DNA from 4 places in the Bradyrhizobium sp. U531 genome. Region 4 is predicted to be linked to each of the others. Evidence: predicted binding sites of a transcription regulator. Region 4 holds the regulator's gene; each other region holds the start of a gene.

Region 1 (4,208 bases), on a different contig from region 4:
TCTGGTCGTGGATGCGCGTGCCGTTACTTTCCCGGGCGCTGTCGCCCTGCTCCAGCACGTCGAAATCGAAACGCGTGCCGACCAGCGCGCTGCGCGCCTGTGCCGCGAGTGCGCAATAGGCCTCGTTGGCAAAGGTGATGCGGCCGTCGGTCGCGCGCAGCACGATGAGGTCGCCCTGCTGCTCGAACAGGCTGCGGGCGCGTTCCTCGGCTTCCTTCAGCTCCCAATTGCGGTCGATCAGCGCCTCGTTGTGGGCGGCGAGCGTGCGCATCCGCTTGTTGACGAAACGCAGGCGCATGCTCAGCGTCGCAAGGCCGACGCAGGCGATCGCGAACAGGAAGCTCGCGCCGATCGCAAAGGCGTGGGGATTGTAGCCGGAGGTCTCGGACCGGCTGCCCGTGACGAAGCCATAGGCGCCGCCGAACGTCGCCGAGAAGATCACGAAAGAGCGGATCGCAAAGGCGATGCGGGGGTGCTTTCGCCTGAAGCGGCGCATGCGCACCTTGATCCGGAACGTCCGACCCATCGCCACCGACCCCGACTCTTGTCCGAAACTTCGTGCTCGCCGCGAGCGACGATGTCGCCTCGACCTTGCAAACAGTTTGAGGCCTTGGTGCCGCCTCCAAACAGGGTTGACGAGGTGTTAACGCCTCAGAGCGAGGCGGACTGGAGCTGGCGGCGGTTGCCGTTGGCGCCGACGATCAATGCGGCGGCCTCGCGCTGCGAGAACGATTTCGAGCGCACATAGATGCGGTAATCCGCCGGGCCTTCGGTGGTCAGATAGATCACCTGGCCGCCGTCGACGGGCTGGGCGGCAATCGAGACGAGGCGCGTCGCGGGATTGGCCTGGCAGGAATCCGGCTCGGAACCGAGGCCGTCGTCGACCACGGCGAAGTCCGCCGCGTCGGCATCGTCGGTGATCTGAACCCGCACCGTGGCGCGCTCCGGATCTTCGGTGAAGGCGACATGCACGCCGGCGGTCCAGAACAGCGAGGTGAGCTCGACCGAGGTGTCGCCCAGGGCGATGCAGGGATGCGAGACCGATCCGATCTCCGCGCGGGCGAACACCGCAGCCGCCAACAGGGGAACAACCGAGGCAAGGATCTTGAGACGCAACATGACACTCTACTCGCCAGGCCCCGGGAACTCTGAACGAAGATGAGCGGGCCTTATGGTTTGCAGAGCGTAAAGGAAACTCGTTACCGCCGGGTTGATGCGCGGAATGATCAGGCGAGCTGCCGTACATCCTCCGCGAGTGCGCGATAGGACAGCGCTTCGGCGAGATGCAGCCGGCCGATCTTGTCGGCGGAATCGAGGTCGGCGAGCGTGCGCGCCACCCGAAGCACGCGGTGATAGCCACGCGCCGACAGCCGCATCGTCTCGGCGGCCTCGCGCAGCAGCTTCGCGCCCTGCGCATCGGGCTTGGCGATCTCCTCCAGCACGGAGGCGGGCGCTTCGGCATTGGTGCGGATGTTGGGCAGACCGGCATCCGCGTAACGCGCGAGCTGGATATCGCGTGCGGCGGCGACGCGCGCAGCGACCTCGGCCGATCCTTCCGCAGGCGGCGGCAGGATCAGGTCGGCCGCGGTCACGGCGGGAACCTCGATGCGCAGATCGATACGGTCCATCAGCGGGCCCGAGATGCGCGCCTGGTAGTCGCTCGTGCAGCGATCGATGCGGCCGCGCTTGCAGGCATAGCCTGGCTCGAACGCGTTGCCGCAGCGGCACGGATTCATCGCAGCGACCAGCATGAAGCGGGCAGGGTAGGTGACGCGGTGATTGGCGCGCGACACCGCGACCTCGCCGTTCTCCAGCGGCTGGCGCAGCGAATCCAGCACGCGCGGATCGAATTCGGGGAGCTCGTCGAGGAACAGCACGCCCTGATGCGCCAGCGAGATCTCGCCGGGCTTGGCGCGCATGCCGCCGCCGGTGAGCGCGGCCATGCTGGCGGAATGATGTGGCGAGCGGAACGGCCGCCGCGCCGTCAGCGCGCCGCCTTCGATCTCGCCGGCGACGGAGGCGATCATCGAGACTTCCAGCAGCTCGCCCGGCGACAGCGGCGGCAGGATCGAGGGCAGGCGCGCCGCCAGCATCGACTTGCCGGCGCCCGGCGCGCCGATCATCAGCAGATGATGTCCGCCGGCCGCCGCGATCTCCAGCGCGCGCTTGGCGCTTTCCTGGCCCTTGATGTCGCGCAGGTCGAGCGTGGAGGCGGCGGCCTCGTGCACCCTGGGCGAGGGCCGCGACAGCACCTGCGTGCCCTTGAAATGGTTGGCGATCTGGATCAGCGAGTGCGCGGCGATGATCTGGATGTCCGGGCTCGCCCACGCTGCTTCGGAGCCGCAGGCGGCCGGGCAGATCAGTCCTTCCTCGCGCATATTGGCGCCGATGGCGGCGGGAAGAACGCCGGCCACGGGCGCGATCGAGCCGTCGAGGCCGAGCTCGCCGAGCACGGTGAAACCGGTCAGCGCGTCCGGCGGAATCGCTCCGATCGCCGCCATCAGGCCGAGCGCGATCGGCAGGTCGTAATGGCTGCCTTCCTTCGGCAAGTCGGCGGGTGCCAGATTGACGATGATGCGCCGCGCCGGCAGCGCGAGCCCCGAGGCGATCAATGCCGAGCGGACCCGTTCGCGCGCTTCCGACACGGCCTTGTCCGGCAGGCCGACGATGGCGAAGGCCGGAAGTCCCGGTGCGACCTGCACCTGCACGTCGACCGCGCGGGCCTCGATCCCCTCAAAGGCGACGGTGGAAACCCGCTGAACCATGCTCAAACCAGCCTGCCCTCTCGCACAATTAGGGGTAGCAGAGCCCGGCCCGCGGCGCAAGAACAATACGGGAACAACTATTGTGGGGCGGGTAAGTCCTAACCAATCGTAAACACGGCCGGGACACTACGTCTCGAATGCCGGCGTCCGTGCTCAGCACATCCCAACATATGTCCGCTACTTCTAAGCCTGCGGGATGGGCCGTGGTCTAACGGGTGAACAGTTCAAATGCTTGCAAATCGCCGGAGAAGCGAACGTCGGGTGTGCAGCCGTCTCGCCAAGATCCATTTTGGCGCGGGCTCGCTGCCGCGGGACTGCACCATCACCGATATTTCGGCTGGTGGCGTGAAGGTCGTGGCCGAATTCCTGGAAGTGCCGCCGCAATTCACCATCATCTTCGCGCCGGATTATTCCCGGCAGTGCCGCCTGCGCTGGCGCATCGGCTGCGAATTCGGTGCTGAATTCACCGACTGAGGTCTCACGGGCCGCGTCCTTAACGGGACTTTAGCGTTAATCGGTAAGCATCTCTGATCAGTTGCCGAGTGATCAGAGTATGTCCAAGCGTTTGCCCCTCGCCTTCCCCCCGGCGAGATATCTGTGTTCCGCCGTTCTGATCCTTGCCCTCGGCGGCTGTCAGACCACCGGCATCGAGGACGTCACCGGAGCGCTCGGCGACAAGCAGGAATCCGCCGCCAAAGCTGACGCCAAATCGGACGCCAGGCCGGAGATGGACGCATTGCGCGAGCGGTACCGCGCCCGGCCCAGCGATCCCGCAATTGCCCTCGAATACGGCAAGGCGCTGCGCGGCAGCGGCCAGCGCGCCCAGGCGGTCGCGGTGCTCGAGCAGGCCGTGCTCGCCCATCCCAGCAACAAGGCGCTGCTCGCCGGCTATGGCCGCGCGCTCGCCGACAACGGTACTTTCCAGCAGGCCTTCGATGTCCTCGGCCGCGCGCATAGCCCTGAGGATCCCGATTGGCGCATCCTGTCGGCGCAAGGCGCCGCGCTCGATCAGCTCGGCCGCAACGAGGAAGCGCAGCAATACTACGCCGCGGCGCTGAAGATCGTGCCGAACGAGCCGACCGTGCTGTCCAATCTCGGCCTGTCCTACATGCTGCAGAACAATCTGCCGAAAGCCGAACAGGTGCTCGGCCGCGCCTATCAGCGCAATCAGAACGACGTGCGGGTTCGCGCCAATCTGGCGCTCGTGCTGGGATTGCAGGGCCGCGAGTCCGAGGCCGAGATCCTCGTGAAGGCAGATTTGCCGCCGGACCAGGCCGCGGCCAAGGTCGCGGCGCTGCGGCAGCTGCTGGCCAAGAAGCAGCAGCGGGCGGACAAGTAATCCGCCCGGTTTGGTGTACGTCTACGACGCTTTGCGATGCGGGGCGGATCCACGCCCCGACCGGCCCTTCAGCTTCCTCAGCAGCGGCTCGAGCAGCGAGCGCT
Region 2 (4,208 bases), on a different contig from region 4:
AGGTGAATTGATGCGGCGGGCCATCGGGCACGGTCGCGAACGGCACGGTGACCGGTTCCGGCTTGTCGAACAGCCGCAAGGGGCGCAGCGGCGGCTCGCTCTCGGCACGTGCAGGCCATTCGGCCTGCATGGCGGCGGCGAGATGATGCTGCGCCGGCGCGGCCAGCACCGCCTGCTCGGGGATATGGGTGTCCTCAGGCAGATGCACGACGACGCGTTTTCCCCCGATGCGCGCGGCGATGCGGTCGATCAGCGCGGAGAGTTCGTCATTGTCGTGGACATGGGCGTCGAGATCGCGTTGCTCCTGCACCACGATCTCGGTGCGGCTCGCCGACAGCCGCACCATGTCGAAGCCGAAGCCGGGATCGAGGGGATCGGCGAGCGCATCGAGCCGCTCGCGGAACAGACGGTCGATCACCGCGCTGCGCGTCACGGGACGTCCGGTCTCGACCACGATCGCGCGCACCGCGCCGTCGGTGCGGAAGAACGCGGCTTCGAGGCGCCGCGCGCCCTTGCCCTGCTTCTCCATGGAGGCGATCAGCGTGCCCGCCAGCCGCGACAGCGTCATCGCGATCATGGTGTCGGTCGCGATCGGTTCGGCGAAGCGCTTCTCGACGATGTAATCGGGCAGCGGCTTGCGCGGGCTGATCGGCGCATCGCCCTGGCCCAGCGCATGCGCGAGCAACGTGGAGAACCGGGCGCCGAACCGCGCCGTGATCTCGCTCGGCGAGCGCGCGGCGACGTCACCGATGGTCTTGAGGCCGGCGCGGCGCAGGCCGGTGGTGACGGCCTCGTCCGCACCGAGCGCGGATACCGGAAACCGGTCGATCGCCGCCGCCTCGCCGCCATCGGCAACGATGCTGCCGGAGGCCTGCCGCGTCAGCGTGCGCGCGCAGACCGAGGTGCCGGCGATCGCTGCACCCACGGCAAAGCCCTGGCGCGCGAGCGCGCGGACCAGCGTCTGCAGCAGCGCCGCCTCACCGCCGAACAGATGCGCGCAGCCGGTGATATCCAGGAACAGCCCGTGCGGCGGATCGAGCGCCACCAACGGCGTGAAGCGGTCGCACCAGTCGGCGATGTCGCTGAGCGTCCTGGCATCGGCCACGGTATCGGCGTCGAACACACGCAAGTCCGGGCACATTGCCCGCGCATTGGCCAGGGGCTGGCCGATATACAGGCCGAGACGTTCGGCGGCCTCGTCCAGCGCATGGATCACCAGCGCATTGTTGTCCTTGATGACGACGATGCTCGGTTCATTAGTCTTATCCAACGCGTTGAAGAACCGCTGGATCCGGTCGATAGGCAGGCGCGGCAGCCACAGGCTGAGAATACGTCGACGGTTCACTGAACTGGCACTCATCACAATTCCATTCCATGATCCACCGGCCGCATTGGCCGTGACGATTACGCAAGAGCTCGGCATCGAAGCGCGGCGCGCCCCAGGCGTCCCATGCTGCGCCAGGCGGCGAATGCGCCGCGCGCAGCATCCATCGCGTCTCCGCGGTCGAGGGCAGCGGCTGTGCCGCCATCCGCAGCATCAGCCCGGTGACGCCGGACGATTGCGCGGCCAGCGTCAGCTTGCGGCTCGCCACGAGATCGAACTGCCTGACATCGCCCCAAAGCTCGAGCACGACGGCGCCGAGCGCGTCGCAGGCCAGCGCATCGGCCGAGCTGCGTAGCGCGCTCTCGACATCGGCGGCGCGCACCATCACCAGGCGGCGCGGATCGAGGCCGAGCTCGGCGAGCCCGCTCATCGACAGCGCGCCGGCTTCCAGTTCCGAAAAATCCTGCCGCACCCACAGCAGCGGCCGCTGCGCCGAGACCCGCCCCGCCAGACCCATGACGAAACCCGTCGCGGCCGTGCCCTGGCGCCCTTCGCAAAACACCTCGTGGATCGCCGCGCGCGCGAGCCCGCCTTTCAGCACGGCGTCGGCCTCGCTGTGGCCGAGCGCGACGCGATGGTGCGGATGCACGACCGCCGCCGTCTCGATGCGCTCGATCTGGCCGCGCAAGGTCGCAAGCGCGCTGATGCGTGCGCCGCTCATGCTCGCCGCTCCTTCGAAAGGTGAGTGCCGAAATTCCTGGAAATAAGAACCTGCGGCTGGCTCATTTGTTCATGATATGTTCTAATATAAAGCTAACGCCGGCCGGTGAGTCAATCGAATTGCGGCTCATCCGGATTCGTCAGCTGAATCAAAGGGATTCCGGGATGGACGTACAACGCAAGCTGGAAATTCTGGCGGATGCCGCCAAGTACGACGCCTCGTGCGCCTCCAGCGGCACCGAGAAGCGGGATTCCAGCGACCGCAAGGGCATGGGCTCGACCGCGCCCGGCATGGGCATCTGCCATTCCTACGCGCCGGACGGGCGCTGCATCTCGCTGCTCAAGGTGCTGCTGACCAACGCCTGCAATTACGACTGCCTCTATTGCGTCAACCGCGCCTCCTCCAACGTGCCGCGCGCCCGCTTCACCGTCGACGAGGTGGTCAAGCTGACGCTCGATTTCTACAGGCGCAATTACATCGAGGGCCTGTTCCTCTCCTCCGGCATCATCCGCAGCCCCGACTACACCATGGAGCAGGTCGTGAGTGTCGCGCGAAAACTGCGCGAGGAGCATCACTTCCGCGGCTACATCCACCTCAAGACCATTCCCGAGGCCGACGACGCGCTGATCGCGGAGGCCGGCAAATATGCCGACCGTCTCTCCATCAACATCGAGATGCCCGAGGAAACGAGCCTGCAGCAATTCGCGCCCGAGAAGGACGTCCGCGCGATCCGTCGCACCATGGGCCGGCTGCGGCTGAAGCTCGACGAAGCCGAGGAGAACCGGGTAGCGAAGACCAAGGCGAGGCCGCAGCGCTTTGCGCCCGCAGGCCAGAGCACGCAGATGATCGTCGGCGCAGATAGCGCCTCCGATCACACCATTCTCCACACCAGTTCAAATCTCTACGGCTCATACAAGTTGAGGCGCGTCTATTACTCCGCCTTCAGCCCGATCCCGGACGCCAGCCGCGCCTTGCCTCTGGTGCAGCCGCCCTTGCAGCGCGAGCACCGGCTCTACCAGGCGGACTGGCTGATGCGGTTCTACGGCTTCGACGTTGCGGAGATCGTCGACGACAACGCCATGCTGCCGCTCGACATCGACCCGAAGCTCGCCTGGGCGCTACGCCACCGCGACCGCTTCCCGCTCGACGTCAACCGCGCCAGCCGCGAGGAGCTGCTGCGCGTGCCGGGCTTCGGCACCAAGGCCGTGGAGCGCATCATCGCAACGCGGCGCACCACCACGATCCGCCTCTCCGACCTGGCGCGGCTGCATGTGCCCAGGCACAAGGCGCTGCCGTTCATCGTCCTCAGCGATCACCGCCCATCCCCGCATCGCCTCGATGCGGCCGGGCTGATCGAACGCTTCAAGCCGAAAGCAACGCAATTGGGATTTGGCTTCTGATGCCCTACATCACCCTCGACACCGAAACCGATTTCGACGGCTGGCGCAAAGCCGCGCGGTCGCTCGTGCTGCGTCACGTCGAACCGCGCGAGGTCACATGGGCCGTGCATGGCGGCGAAGCCGATCTGTTCGCGCCGTCAGCACCGTCTCCGATCCTCGAGGTCAATGACGGCACTTTCAATGTCTCGGCGAAATTCGTCGATCTCGCCAGGGCCGCGATCCTGCATCGCGATCCCGAACGCTTTGCGATTCTCTATCGCCTGCTCTGGCGCCTGAAGGACAATCACGACCTCATCGACGTCGCGACCGATGCCGATGTCGCGCAGGTCGTTGCGATGGCGCGCGCGGTCCATCGCGACGAGCACAAGATGCACGCCTTCGTCCGCTTCCGCGAGATCGGCCGCGAGCGCGCCGCGCATTACGTCGCCTGGTTCGAGCCGGAGCATCACATCGTCGAGCTCGCAGCCCCGTTCTTCGCCAAGCGCTTTGCCGACATGCCCTGGTCGATCCTGACGCCGGACCTCTGCGCGCATTGGGACGGCCATGCGCTGTCGTTCACGCCGGGCGTCAGCAAGAGCGAGGCACCAAGCGAAGACCGGCTGGAGGAAACCTGGCGGCGCTATTACGCCAGCATCTTCAATCCGGCTCGCCTCAAGGTGAAGGCGATGCAGGCCGAGATGCCGAAGAAATACTGGAGGAACCTGCCCGAGGCTTCGATCATTAAGCCGTTGATCGAAGACGCCGAGCGCATGACCGGCGCCAT
Region 3 (4,208 bases), on a different contig from region 4:
GGCTTCCAGCACCGCGATCGGATGCGGGCGCAGATGCGCGTTCAGCCCGTCGCGAAAACGGCCCGGCGGAAACTGCTTCTCGATGTCGACATGCGCGACCTGGCCGCGTGCATGCACCCCGGCATCGGTGCGGCCCGCGCCATGCACGCGCAGATCCTCGCCGGTCATCGCCTTCACCGCCGCTTCCAGCGCGCCCTGCACCGACGGCAGCGTGTCCTGGACCTGCCAGCCGAAGAACGGCGCGCCGTCATATTCGATCGTGAGCTTGTAGCGGGGCATTCTCGATCCGGGTGGTGTCATCGCCCGGCTTGACCGGGCGATCCAGTACTCCGAGACATCTCTATTGAGCCGAGACGCCTCGGCGTACTGGATACCCCGCCTGCGCGGTGTATGACAGCGTCAGGTGAACGTCGCTCCCGCTTTCACCGGCACACCCCGCAAAAAGTCCGCGGCCTGCATGCGGCCCTTGCCCTCGCGCTGCAGCTCGAGGATGCGGATGGCGTCCTCGCCGCAGGCGATGGTGAGCTGATCGTCGAGCGCCTCGCCCGGCGCGCCCGATCCCTCGGCCAGTTCGCAGCGCAGGATCTTGACGCGCGCATTCTCGAGCTCGGCCCAGGCGCCGGGAAACGGCGACAGGCCGTGGATGTGGCGCAGCACCGCGCGCGCGGGCTTGCTCCAGTCGATCCGCGCTTCGGCCTTGTCGATCTTGGCGGCGTAGGTGACGCCGTCCTCGCTCTGCTTCCTGAGCTGGAGTCCGCCGCGCCCGAGCGCGGCCATCGCGCGCACCATCAGGTCGGCGCCGAGGCGGGAGAGCCGGTCGTGCAAATCCAGCGCCGTCATGGTGTCCGATATCGGAAGACGCTCGGCCATGGCGACGTCGCCGGTGTCGAGGCCGACATCCATCTTCATGACCATCACGCCGCTCTCGGCATCGCCGGCCATGATCGCGCGATTGATGGGGGCCGCGCCGCGCCAGCGCGGCAGCAGCGAAGCATGCAGATTGTAGCAGCCGAGCTCTGGTGCATCGAGGATCGCCTGCGGCAGGATCATGCCATAGGCGACGACAATTGCGGCGTCGGCCCCGAACGCGCTGAACTCGTCGAGCGCTTCCTGGGTCTTCAGCGTCTTCGGTGTCAGCACGGGAATGCCGAGCTTTCGCGCAGCCTCCTCGACCGGCGTCGGCTGCAATTGCAGACCGCGACGACCGCCCGGCTTGGGCGCGCGGGTGTAGACGGCGACGATCTCGTGACCGTGCGCAACCAGCTCGAGCAGCGTCGGCACGGAGAAATCGGGCGTGCCCATGAAGATGAGGCGGAGAGGCATGGGAAAAACCTGCGAGCAACGCGAATCTACTGACGGTCATTCCGGGGCGGCGCGAAGAGCCGAACCCGGAATCTCGAGATTCCGGGTTCGATGCTGCGCATCGCCCCGGAATGACGGCAACCTCATTCCGCGCGCTTGGCGGCTTTCTCGAACTTCTTGATCACGCGGTCGCGCTTGAGCTTCGACAGATAATCGACGAACAGCACGCCGTTGAGATGGTCGATCTCGTGCTGGATGCAGGTGGCATAGAGGCCTTCGGCATCCTCCTCGTGCACCTTGCCGTCGAGGTCGGTGAAGCGCACGCGCACCTTCGCGGGCCGTTCGACCTCCTCGTAATATTCGGGAATCGACAGGCAGCCTTCCTCGTAGACCGACAGCTCCTCGGAGGAGGCGATGATCTCGGGATTGATGAAGACGCGGGGCAGCGGCTTGGTCTCGCCGTCCTCGTCGCGCTTGGCGAGGTCCATGGTGATCAGCCGCAGCGGCTGCGCGATCTGGATCGCCGCAAGCCCGATGCCGGGTGCGTCATACATGGTCTCGAACATGTCGTCGGCAAGCTTGCGGATCTCGGCCGTGACCTTCTCGATCGGCTTAGAGACGAGACGCAGCTGCTTGTCGGGCAGGATGATGATTTCTCTGAGGGCCATGGCCGCGATTTAAGCCGCATGCCGGATGCGGTCAATGCGCCTGGGAACTCCGTTAACCCCTCGCTAACCATAAAACTTCAGGTTTCCTTAACCATAAAAATTAGGGGGTCGTTAACCGCCATCGTTCCCTCTTCGTTCGCGAGAGCCCGGCGAATCGGCTACAAGGCTGCATGAACGAGATCATTTTCACGGCTGGCGACTGGCCGGTACGCACCATCGACGCGCTGATCGGCTTCGGCGCCCTCGTGCTCATCCTGCTGGTGGCGATCGCGGTGGTGATCGCGCGCTCCGGGCGGCGCGGCGCGGAACTCGCGATGGCGCATGCGATCCGGGCCGATGAGCTCGAGGAGCGCCTCAGCGAGGTGCTACGCGCCCAGAGCGAATCCGCGGGAAGGGTCGATGCCATGACCCAGACGCTGGCCGGCCGCCAAGCCGAGATGGCGCGGGCGGTCAACGAGCGGCTGGATTCGGTGACGCATCGCGTCGGCCAGTCCATGGAACATTCGACCCGCAACACCATGGAGAGCCTGCGCGCCCTGCACGAGCGGCTCGGCATCATCGACAGCGCCCACAAGAACCTCACCGATCTCACCACGCAGGTGACGACCTTGCGCGACGTGCTCGCCAACAAGCAGTCGCGCGGCGCCTTCGGCCAGGCGCGGATGGAGGCGATCGTCCAGGACGGTCTTCCCAAGGGCTCCTACGAGTTCCAGTTCACGCTCTCTACCGGCAAGCGGCCCGACTGCGTCGTGTTCCTGCCCGACCAGCGCCCGCTCTGCATCGACGCGAAATTTCCGCTGGAGGCGATGACCGCGCTGCACGACGCCCGTACCGACGAGGAGAAGCGCGTTGCCACGCAGCGGCTGCGCGGCGACGTGATGAAGCATGTCAGCGACATCGCCGAAAAATATCTCGTCACCGGCGAGACCCAGGAGATGGCGCTAATGTTCGTGCCGTCAGAATCGGTCTATGCCGAGATCCATGACGGCTTCGACGACGTGATCCAGAAGGCCTACCGCGCCAAGGTCGTGCTGGTGTCGCCCTCGCTGCTGATGCTCGCGATCCAGGTGATGCAGCAGATCATGAAGGACGCGCGCATGCGCGATGCCGCCGACCAGATCCAGACCGAAGTGATCAAGCTCGGCGACGATCTGGGTCGTCTCAGGGACCGCGTGGTCAAGCTGCAGAAACATTTCTCCGACGCGAACGAGGACGTCCGCCAGATCCTGATCTCCGCCGACAAGATCGAGAAGCGCGCCGGGCGAATCGAAGAGCTCGATTTCAGCAAGACCGACGCGGAAGGCCCGCGACTGGTCGCAACGGGCGCAGGCGAGCTGTTTCCGCGGAAGCTCCAGGCGGGGGAATGAATTAGGGCACACTGTCATGCCCCGCGAAGGCGGGGCATCCAGTACGCCGCAGCGGATATGATTGAACCGGGACGCCGGTGAGTACTGGATCGTCCGCCTTCGCGGACGGTGACACCTCTAGGGTGGTCGGATGGGTGGACGCCACTACTACGTCTACATTCTCGCCAGCAAGATCGGTGGCACGCTCTACATTGGCGTGACCAACGACCTCATCCGCCGCGTAGCGCAGCACAAGTCGAAGGTCATCGAGAGCTTCACAGAGAAGTATGATGTCGCAAGACTGGTCTACTTCGAACAGTTCGACGACCCAGAGAACGCAATCAAGCGGGAGAAACGGCTCAAGAAGTGGAACAGGGCCTGGAAAGTTCGGCTGATCGAACAGCACAATCCGAATTGGGATGATCTGTATCACGAGATTGCCGGGCCACCGTGACGCCGTCATACCCCGCGAAGGCGGGGTATCCAGTACGCCGCAGCAGCTCTGATTGAACCGAATCGCTGGTGAATACTGGATCGTCCGCCTTCGCGGACGATGACAGCGAGGATGCTGAAGGCGCTTACGCCTCTCTGACGCCAGCGAGTCTTTTCCCCCAGAATCTGCTAACATCGCCCCATGACCGCACCCGACGCGACCTCATCCGCCGCTCCCGCCCCTGCGACCTCCTGGCGCGACAGTCTTGCCGTTTACCTGCAACCGCGGGTGCTGATCGTGCTGTTTCTCGGCTTCTCCTCCGGCCTGCCGCTGGCATTGTCGGGATCGACACTGCTGGTGTGGATGCGCGAGGCCGGGGTTGACCTGAAGACCATCGGGCTGTTTGCGTTGGTCGGCACGCCCTACACGCTGAAATTCCTGTGGGCGCCGCTGGTGGAT
Region 4 (4,208 bases):
CGCTGCCCGACAAAGATCAGGGCCCCAAAGCTCCCGACGTCGCATCGGATATCAGCCCGGACAGGCCGACCGGGAGTTGATCGATGCTGGCCGTGGCGCTGGTCATTCTCGTCCTCGCCATGGCCACGCTGCTGCCGATCGGTCTCATTCTCTGGATCATGCCGCGTCGCGCTTGAGCTTGCTTTCCATCCGAAGGTGAAAGCAGCGAAATCCATCGCCCGCGCCATCGCCATCTTTGCCTCTGTTCCCACGCTCGGTTAGAAGACTGTCGGAACATTCGTCCGACCCTGCCGAGCTGGAGTTTCGCCGTGGCCCTGATGCCGGTTTCCGACGCCCTTGCTGCGGTGCTGGCGGGTGCAGAGCCGCTGCCTGAGCAGATGGTTTCGCTCGACGAAGCCCATCACCGCGTGCTCGCTCATGACGTCGCGGCGCGGCGCACGCAGCCGCCCCAGGCCATGTCGGCGATGGACGGCTATGCGGTGCGCGCGGCCGATGCGGCCAGGATCGATGCCAAACTGACGGTAATCGGCGAAGTCGCAGCGGGCCGGCCCTTTGCTCAAGCGGTCGGCGCCGGCGAAGCCGTGCGAATCTTCACCGGCGGCGTCGTCCCCGAGGGGGCGGACGCCGTGGTGATCCAGGAGGACACCGTCGCCGACGGTAACAGCGTCACGATCAGGGAGGCTGCGATCGTCGGACGGCATATCCGCCCGGCCGGCGTCGATTTCCGCGAGGGCGAGGTGCTCCTGCGCAAGGGAAACCGCCTGACGGAACGCGATCTCTCGCTCGCGGCGGCGATGAATTACCCGCACCTCGCGGTCTGCCGCCGCCCGAAGGTCGCAATCCTCGCCACCGGCGACGAGCTTGTGATGCCAGGCACCACGCCGGGGCACGGCCAGATCGTCTATTCGAACGGCTATGCCCTGCACGCGCTCGCCCGCAGCGAGGGCGCCGAGACCATCGACCTTGGCGTGGCCGCCGATACGCTTGCAGCCACAGCCGCCGGCATCCGGCGCGCCCGCGAGAGCGGTGCCGACATCCTGATCACCACCGGCGGCGCGTCGGTCGGCGACCACGATCTGGTGCAGCAGGCACTGAAGGACGAAGGCACGGCGATGTCGTTCTGGAAGATCGCGATGCGGCCCGGCAAGCCGATGATGCACGGCCGGCTCGGCGCGATGCGTGCGGTCGGCCTGCCCGGCAATCCCGTGTCGTCCTATGTGTGCGCCTTCCTGTTCATGGTGCCGCTGATTCGCGCGCTGTCGGGCCGTTCAGTGATTCATCATCGTCGCGAGCGCGCCGTGCTCGGAAAAGATCTCGGCGCCAACGACCAGCGCGAGGATTATCTGCGCGCGCGCCTGGAGCTGCGCGACGACGGCACGCAGATCGCCCTGCCCGTCAATCATCAGGACTCCTCTCTGCTTGCGAATCTCGCTGCGGCACAGGTACTTCTCGTGCGCCCGCCGTTCGCACCGAAGGCCGAGGCCGGCAGCCCCTGCGAGGTGCTGCGGCTCCCCGCCTGATTTGCGCGATTACACGCATTCCGCGAGTTTCGTTTCGTTCACGGTAAATTAAGCAGTTGCGGAACATGTATCGAACATATAGTGTCCGTTCATGATTTGTTTCGAGGATGTAGCGGCTTATCGCTGAATTCATCGTCTCGGAATCGAACGACATCAACCGGGGGACTTTGGTCGAGATGTTAACGCGCAAACAATACGAGCTTCTGCGGTTCATCAGCGAACGTCTGAAGGAAAGCGGCGTACCGCCCTCCTTCGACGAGATGAAGGATGCGCTCGACCTGCGCTCGAAGTCGGGCATTCACCGCCTGATCACCGCGCTCGAAGAGCGCGGCTTCATCCGCCGCCTGCCCAACCGCGCCCGCGCCATCGAAGTGATCAAGCTGCCGGAGCTCCAGGCTGCTGCCAGCAACCGACGCGGCTTCACGCCGAGCGTCATCGAGGGCAATCTCGGCAAGGTCCGCGCGAGCTCCATCCCGTCCGCGGACGAGGGCGAGCGCCCCGTGGCGGTGCCGGTGATGGGCCGCATCGCCGCCGGTACGCCGATCGAGGCCCTGCAGACCCGCAGCCACACGATCAGCGTACCGCCCGACATGCTCGGCTCCGGCGAGCACTACGCCCTTGAAGTGCGCGGCGATTCCATGGTCGAGGCCGGTATCCTCGACGGCGACATGGCTCTGATCCAGCGCAACGAGAGCGCCGATACCGGCGACATCGTGGTGGCGCTGATCGACGATGAGGAAGCGACCCTCAAGCGCTTCCGCCGCCGCGGTGCCTCGATCGCGCTCGAGCCGGCCAATGCCGCTTACGAGGTGCGCATCCTGCCGCCGAACCGCGTGAAGATTCAGGGCAAGCTGATCGGGCTTTACCGCAAGTACTGAGCCCGAAACGGGCTCGATACTGAAATCACCTGGCGCCTGTTGCGCGCCGTCGATCGGCAGCGCCGATCAGAGATTGGAGCGGATGATGGTCCGCTCCGGCTGGATGGTCCTTCTGGTATTGCACAGATTGTCCGGCCCTTCTTTCACGGCGAGAGTCTCGGCAAGCCGCGCGAAGCCAGAGCGCATCGCAGTTCTTTCGAGACCGCCATGTGCCAGTTCGTTCTGTGCCAATTTATTTTGAGTGGTGCGCGACGGCGCTGATCCCCGCATCAGCGTCGCGCGTTGCCCATGTGTCATGGGTGATGACCGGGCAATGCGCATTGCAATCGCGAGCCGCGATTCTCTTTGACGATCTCAAGCCATTCGATTTCCGCGGTCGTCGACAACCGCCTGCCCGAATGCACGCAGGCAGACTTTGTTCCTGTCGGATTCGAAAAGATAAAGTGATCGCGGCACGTGGATCCCAGCCGTAGATTTGCCTACAACCAAGCAGAGCGTTGCGTGCTTCCACTCCGAGGCCTGTGCCTCCAAGGCAGGTGCGGGTCGTCATCTTCGAATGAGGAGCAACCCGATGTGTGACTACAGCCTGCATGCCGTCGCGACGCGCCCCGCTGAAGTGGGCGAGACGATCGTCACGACAACGTTCCGCGGCACCTCGACGCGCGGCTTCGCCTCCGAGGCCGATCTCACCGTTGCGGTCTGCCTGCTGCCGGGAACGGAGCTCGCCTTCGCCGACAACGTCCGTTACGACAACCGCTGGATCTGGACGCGCACCGTCAACTCCCGCGTCGGCAAGTTCGGCAAGATCGATCCGCACGTTCCCGATCGTCACCATGACGCGATCGAATTTCCTGATGGCAAGTACGTACTGGTGACGCAGCTTGTCGAAGGCCAGCGCGCAACCGTGCTGCAACTGCCGGTGACGCAGCCGCTCGGCGAACGCGAGCACAAGCCTGAGACCACCGCCGACAGCCGGTCCCCGATCACGCCGATGCCGATCGGCTGACAGAGACGTCAGTCCTCCGCCTGAAGATCGGCCTCCGACGGGGTCGCATCCTTGGCGCGCGGAGCCGCCGCCCTCGGCATCAGGGCCGTTTCGAAATCTCCCTCGCCGGCGGCCGCCGGCGACCAGGGGCGGTTCGTGCCTCTCGCCCTCACCGCCTGAACCGAAAAGCCGTCGCCACGCCGGGTCAGCGCCAGCGTACCCTGTCGCAGCAGCCTTGGCCGGTCCACCACCATCGCCGCGCAGTCCGGCGGCGCCGGCCGCGACGTCACCACCAGCGCTGCGCGGCTGCAATCGTCCGCGAGCGCGTCGATGCGCGAGGCCAGCGCGACCAGCCGTCCGTCGGCGAGCGGCGTGACGCAGCCCGCCTCGTCGCACGATATGCCCTCAGTCAGCGAGGCGCTGCCGGCATCGCGGGAATCGGCATCGGCCGCGAGCCATTCCTTCAGCAGGAAATTGTCCTTGCCCGTCCTGATCAGATGCAGACGCCCGTCCCCGCCTCGCACCGCGACGCTGGCGCCGTCCCGGGCAACCAGGATGTCGGGCTGCCGCACCGACAGGCCCCAGGCGATGGAAGCCAGCAGCACGGCGGCACCGCACCAGCGCAAGGGCGTGCGCAACAGGCCCATCAGGATGAGGCCGAGGCTCGCCGCGATCAGCGGCGCGATGCCGAAAGCGGGAATGCGGCCGACCGCGCCCGGCAGCGCCGCCACCCAACGCGACACCGCAACCATCCAGTCGATACCGATCCCCATCAGCCACCAGAACACACCATCGAGCCCGAAAGGCGCCGCGAGCAGGCCCAAC

Evidence for each region. Region 4 encodes LexA, which represses DNA repair genes until DNA is damaged. Its sites were predicted from a motif close to TGTTCNNNNTGTGTTCNG; they were not measured.
Region 1: a site for LexA is predicted at 2,824-2,841, ahead of QRQ56_RS13975 (YifB family Mg chelatase-like AAA ATPase). Genes of this name have one in related genera too.
Region 2: a site for LexA is predicted at 2,112-2,129, ahead of QRQ56_RS33320 (ImuA family protein). Genes of this name have one in related genera too.
Region 3: a site for LexA is predicted at 2,093-2,110, ahead of QRQ56_RS19810 (DNA recombination protein RmuC). Genes of this name have one in related genera too.

The regions. Positions count from the first base shown of each region.
Region 1 covers NZ_JASVEN010000002.1:444,994-449,201, reverse strand. Annotated here, with positions in the region: gene QRQ56_RS13985 (ATP-binding protein) at 1-526, opposite strand, end outside; gene QRQ56_RS13980 (hypothetical protein) at 652-1,119, opposite strand; gene QRQ56_RS13975 (YifB family Mg chelatase-like AAA ATPase) at 1,227-2,765, opposite strand; gene QRQ56_RS13970 (PilZ domain-containing protein) at 2,994-3,239, shown strand; gene QRQ56_RS13965 (tetratricopeptide repeat protein) at 3,319-4,104, shown strand; gene QRQ56_RS13960 (AAA family ATPase) at 4,126-4,208, opposite strand, start outside.
Region 2 covers NZ_JASVEN010000010.1:268,647-272,854, forward strand. Annotated here, with positions in the region: gene QRQ56_RS33315 (Y-family DNA polymerase) at 1-1,360, opposite strand, end outside; gene QRQ56_RS33320 (ImuA family protein) at 1,263-2,045, opposite strand; gene QRQ56_RS33325 (putative DNA modification/repair radical SAM protein) at 2,210-3,445, shown strand; gene QRQ56_RS33330 (UdgX family uracil-DNA binding protein) at 3,445-4,208, shown strand, end outside.
Region 3 covers NZ_JASVEN010000004.1:71,254-75,461, reverse strand. Annotated here, with positions in the region: gene truA (tRNA pseudouridine(38-40) synthase TruA) at 1-279, opposite strand, end outside; gene fmt (methionyl-tRNA formyltransferase) at 400-1,323, opposite strand; gene def (peptide deformylase) at 1,446-1,970, opposite strand; gene QRQ56_RS19810 (DNA recombination protein RmuC) at 2,141-3,337, shown strand; gene QRQ56_RS19805 (GIY-YIG nuclease family protein) at 3,468-3,770, shown strand; gene QRQ56_RS19800 (AmpG family muropeptide MFS transporter) at 3,951-4,208, shown strand, end outside.
Region 4 covers NZ_JASVEN010000001.1:1,070,953-1,075,160, reverse strand. Annotated here, with positions in the region: gene QRQ56_RS05360 (hypothetical protein) at 1-80, shown strand, start outside; gene QRQ56_RS05355 (molybdopterin molybdotransferase MoeA) at 309-1,520, shown strand; gene lexA (transcriptional repressor LexA) at 1,697-2,398, shown strand; gene QRQ56_RS05345 (hypothetical protein) at 2,465-2,719, opposite strand; gene QRQ56_RS05340 (hypothetical protein) at 2,970-3,404, shown strand; gene QRQ56_RS05335 (ComEC/Rec2 family competence protein) at 3,413-4,208, opposite strand, start outside.